DNA from 2 places in the Halomonas sp. 141 genome. Region 2 is predicted to be linked to the other one. Evidence: predicted binding sites of a transcription regulator. Region 2 holds the regulator's gene; the other holds the start of a gene.
What was found. Region 2 encodes FNR, which switches genes on or off when oxygen is low (the NO sensors DNR and NnrR bind a similar motif). Its sites were predicted from a motif close to TTGATNTANATCAA; they were not measured.

Region 1 (2,369 bases), on a different contig from region 2:
CCAACATAGGGCTGGTGCTGGGTTTTGTGGCGCTTATAGCGCCGCTGGCGGTGCACTCCAGCGTTATTCGCAAGGAGATGCCGCTATTGGTGGCGGTCATGCTGCTGACTGGTTACATGCTGATGGATGGCTGGATTTCCCGCGGTGAGGCAGTGTTGCTGCTGGCCGCGCTGGGGATCTTCATTACGGTCAGTATCATCCAGTCACGGCGTCATCAGGCGGATGCACTGACCGATGAAGTGACGGAGAGCCTGGACAGCAAGCCGCTGTCACGTGGTAAAGCAGTGATGTGGACGCTGGTGGGGTTAGTGCTGTTGGTAGCCAGCTCGCGTCTGTTGGTGTGGGGCGCGGTAGAAATTGCCGTAGGATTTGGTGTCAGCGATCTCATCATCGGTTTGACGGTGGTGGCCGTCGGTACGTCGTTACCCGAGCTTGCCTCGTCCATCAGTGCCTTGAGGCGCAAAGAGCACGATATGGTGCTGGGCAACGTGGTCGGTTCCAATCTGTTCAATAGTCTGGCCGTCGTCGGGTTGGCGGGTGTGATCGCGCCAATCGAGGCGGGTCGTGAGGTGCTGGTGCGTGACTGGAGCGTGATGACCTTCATGACGCTGATGATGGTGCTGTTTGCATTCTCCTGGCGTGGCCGTCCGCGGCGGATCAATCGTCTGGAGGGTGGCGTGCTGTTTTCCCTGTTTGTCGCCTACACCGGCTACATGGTCAGTCTGGTGGTGATGACATGACTTTTTTTAATTGAAAAAGAGCAGTTTGCCTGAATGGCATGCGTCAATGCGACACAGCTTTTTGGGCAAACTTGCGCTGTATAACGGGTGTCGAAGCGTTAAAATGCAACACAGCTAAAGAATAAGCTTAGTGCTTATAACTAAAATGCGGTGCCATTAAGGCTCAACTAAGCTTGTGTAACCCATTGATGGGATATTGATCCAGGTCTTAGGAGCGTGTGATGGAACTCGACCCCCTTGTACTATCGCGAATGCAGTTCGCCTTCGTTGTATCGTTTCATGCGATCTTTCCGGTCTTCACCATCGGACTGGCGTCTTACATAGCGCTGCTTCATGGGCTGTTCTTCAAGACCAACAACCCCGCCTGGGACCGCCTGGCACTGTTCTGGACCAAGGTGTTTGCCGTGGTTTTCGGTATGGGCGTGGTCTCCGGGATCGTCATGTCTTTTCAGTTTGGCACCAACTGGAGTAACTTCTCCCAGGCAGCGTCCAACTTCCTCGGGCCGGTGCTCAGCTACGAGGTCGTTACCGCTTTCTTCCTTGAAGCGGCATTCCTCGGTGTCCTGCTCTTTGGCCGAGGCAAGGTGCCACAAGGGGTGCACTTGTTTGCTGCCATCATGGTGGCGATCGGTACGTTCATTTCGTCGTTCTGGATTCTTTCTGCCAACAGCTGGATGCATACGCCGGCAGGGGTAGAGCTCATCGACTATCGGTTCCACGTGGTTTCCTGGACCGAAGCGATATTCAACCCCTCCTTTCCTTACCGCTTCGCACACATGGCCATGGCATCCTTCCTGACCGGTGGCTTCGTGGTGGCCGGTGTGAGTGCCTGGTTCCTGCTGCGTGGTCGTGACCCGGAAGCCAACCGTCGAGCACTTTCCATGTGCCTTTGGTTGCTGCTGTTTTTGGCGCCAGCCCAGGCGGTCGTGGGGGACTTCCATGGTTTGAATACCCTGGAGCACCAGCCGGCCAAAGTGGCGGCCATGGAAGGGCATTGGGAGACCTCTGGCAACGTTCCGCTGCTGCTGTTCGCCATCCCGGATCAGGAAGCACAAACCAATCGCTTTGAAATCGGCATTCCCAATCTTGCCAGCCTCATCCTGACCCACTCTACGGATGGGGTTATTCAGGGGCTGAATGAATTTGCTCCTGAAGAGCAGCCACCGGTCTGGATCGTCTTCTGGGCGTTCCGCGTGATGGTGGGGATTGGACTATTGATGATTGCCACCGCCTTGGCAGGACTGTTCCTGCGTCGTAAAGGCAAGTTCCATCAGCACACCGGGTTCCTCAAGACGCTGGTGTATATGATCCCCATGCCGTTCGTCGCCGTGTTGGCTGGCTGGGTAGTCACCGAATCTGGACGAGCCCCATGGCTGGTATACGGCATGATGACCCACGCAGAAGGCGTTACGCCTTCGCTGACCGGCCCCATGGCGCTGTTTACGCTGGTGGGCTACGTGCTGGTGTATGCGGTGGTGTTCTATGCCGGTATCTACTACCTGACCCGCGTGGTGCGTAACGGCATGCTGCCCAAGGAAGAGCGTGAAACGGTAGGTGACAACTTCAGACGCCCCATGCGCCCGCTATCGGCCACGGAAACTCCCTTTGATGACGATGTCGACCCGGTGA
Region 2 (2,369 bases):
GCTGCTCTATCAACGCCTGCAGAGTGAGCGTCTCTTGACGGTGTAGAACGAGGCACAGCCGCCCGGTGCAGCCAAATGCAGACGATGGGTTTGTATTGGGTCGCGCCTGCGAGTCTTGTAGAATAGCCGCTGCTCCTTCACCCATCGGCAGTACAACGACCATGTTATCACCTGACTTTTTCGACCCCTCCTCGGCGACGCGTGCCACCAAAGCGGCGTCTGAACAGCAGCCTGAACTTCAGGATGCCAAACAGAAGCGCGAATTCAACAAGTTGCAAAAGCGTCTTCGTCGTGAAGTGGGCAACGCCATCATCGATTACAACATGATCGATGAGGGGGATCGGGTCATGGTATGCCTGTCGGGCGGCAAGGACAGCTACACCATGCTGGAAATCCTGCGCAATCTGCAGCGCAATGCGCCGGTCAACTTTTCCCTGGTGGCGGTCAACCTCGACCAGAAACAACCGGGCTTTCCCGAGCACGTGTTGCCCCGTTACCTTGATAGGCTGGGTGTGGAGTACCACATTCTGGAGCGGGATACCTATTCGGTGGTGAAGGAGAAAACCCCGGAAGGCAAGACCACCTGCGCGCTCTGCTCGCGACTGCGTCGCGGGTCGCTCTACGGGTTTGCCGAGGAGATCGGCGCCAACAAGATTGCCCTGGGCCACCACCGGGAAGATATCCTCGAGACGCTGTTTCTCAACATGTTCTTTGGCGGAACCCTGAAGGCCATGCCGCCCAAGCTGCTGTCCGACGACGGCAAGAACATCGTGATCCGCCCCTTGGCCTACTGCAAGGAGGCGGACATTGCCGAATTCTCACGGCTGATGGAGTTTCCGATCATTCCCTGCAACCTGTGCGGGTCGCAGCCCAATATGCAGCGTCAGATCGTCAAGGACATGCTGGCCGAATGGGACAAGAAGCACCCGGGGCGGCTGGAGAGCATGTTCAAGGCCGTCACCAATGTAGCGCCTTCCCAGTTGGCCGACCGGGCGCTGTTCGACTTCGTGGGGCTGGAAGCCAAACAGGCGGCGCTGATGGAAGGGCGCATTCAGGCGTTCAACGTGAGCTGATCGCCTGCTCCTCTTCTTCGGCCAGGGTGATGAGCCGCTGCAGGTCGAGAATATTGACCTCTCGGCCCGAGACGGCCACCACGTTCTGTTGCTGAAAGCGGCTCAGGATGCGGCTGACGGTCTCGACGGCCAGCCCCAGGTAGTTCCCCATATCGGCGCGGGACATGGAGAGCCGGAAGCTGTAGGGCGAGTAGCCGCGTCGCCGGAAGCGGTCAGAGAGGGTAATCAGGAAGCTGGCCAGCCGCTGGTCGGCAGTTTTGCGTGATAGCAGGCGCATCATGCGCCGATCATCGCGCAGCTCCTTGCTCATGCTGCGGTAAAGCTGGCCGCGCAGTTCCGGCAGCTCTTCCGATAGGGTGTCCAGGCGGTCGAAAGGAATCTCGCACACCGAGGTGGTTTCCAGGGCAATCACGCTGCCGGGATACTGCTCCTCATCGATACCATCCAACCCTACCAGCTCGCTGGGCAGATAGAAATTGGTCAACTGGTCGTTGCCGTTGCCTTCGCTGGTCACCTGTTTCAGGCTGCCGGAACGTACCGCATAGACGCTGGTGAACGCATCGCCCTGGCGAAACAGCGGTTCGCCCTTCTTGAGCGGTGCGCGGCGGCGGATGATGGCGTCGAACTGGCTCATATCCTCCAGCTCCAGGGCGAGCGGTAGGCACAGCGAGCTGAGGCTGCAGGTCTGGCAGCGCGCCTCTTGCAGCAGTGAACGTCGTTGGCTGGCAGGATATGGCATGTTGTTCTCCCTTTTCATTAGCCATCATAGGGTCAGGGGGTGGATGTCTCAAGGTGCCGTTTATACGATCTTCGAGTAGCGTTGCGATGACTGGGTTTGCAGGCGCGCATCGAACGCCATGGCCAGGTGGCGAATCAGCAGCCGCCCGGTCGGCGTTGCCCGCAGGCGGTTCCCTTCGCGCTGCAGCAGGCCATCCCGCTCGGCAGGCTGCAGATGCTCCAGCGCACTGGCGAAGTAGGCAGGCGCGTCGATGTGCCAGCGCTGGCCAACGCTGGCCAGGTCAATTTCCATATCGCACATCAGGCGCTCGATGACGTCTCTCCGTATTAGGTCGTCCTTATTTAAACGTACTCCTTTGACGGTTGCCAGCCGACCTTCATCCAATGCCGCTTCATACGCGGCCAGCTGGGTGGGGTTCTGGGCATACAGATCATCGATACGGGAAATGGCCGAAACGCCCAGGCCAATCAGGTCGCACTGGGCGTGGCTGGAGTAGCCCTGGAAGTTACGCTGCAGAGTGCCCTGGCGCTGTGCCTGGGCGAGGCTGTCGTCCGGGC

Region 1: a site for FNR is predicted at 937-950, ahead of CWI66_RS06165 (cytochrome ubiquinol oxidase subunit I). Genes of this name have one in related genera too.

What each region holds. Positions count from the first base shown of each region.
Region 1 is NZ_PINZ01000009.1:4,888-7,256, reverse strand. Features, by position in the region: gene CWI66_RS06170 (calcium/sodium antiporter) at 1-740, shown strand, start outside; gene CWI66_RS06165 (cytochrome ubiquinol oxidase subunit I) at 962-2,369, shown strand, end outside.
Region 2 is NZ_PINZ01000005.1:19,803-22,171, reverse strand. Features, by position in the region: gene CWI66_RS03855 (DNA polymerase III subunit epsilon) at 1-46, shown strand, start outside; gene ttcA (tRNA 2-thiocytidine(32) synthetase TtcA) at 162-1,073, shown strand; gene fnr (fumarate/nitrate reduction transcriptional regulator Fnr) at 1,060-1,812, opposite strand; gene hemN (oxygen-independent coproporphyrinogen III oxidase) at 1,873-2,369, opposite strand, start outside.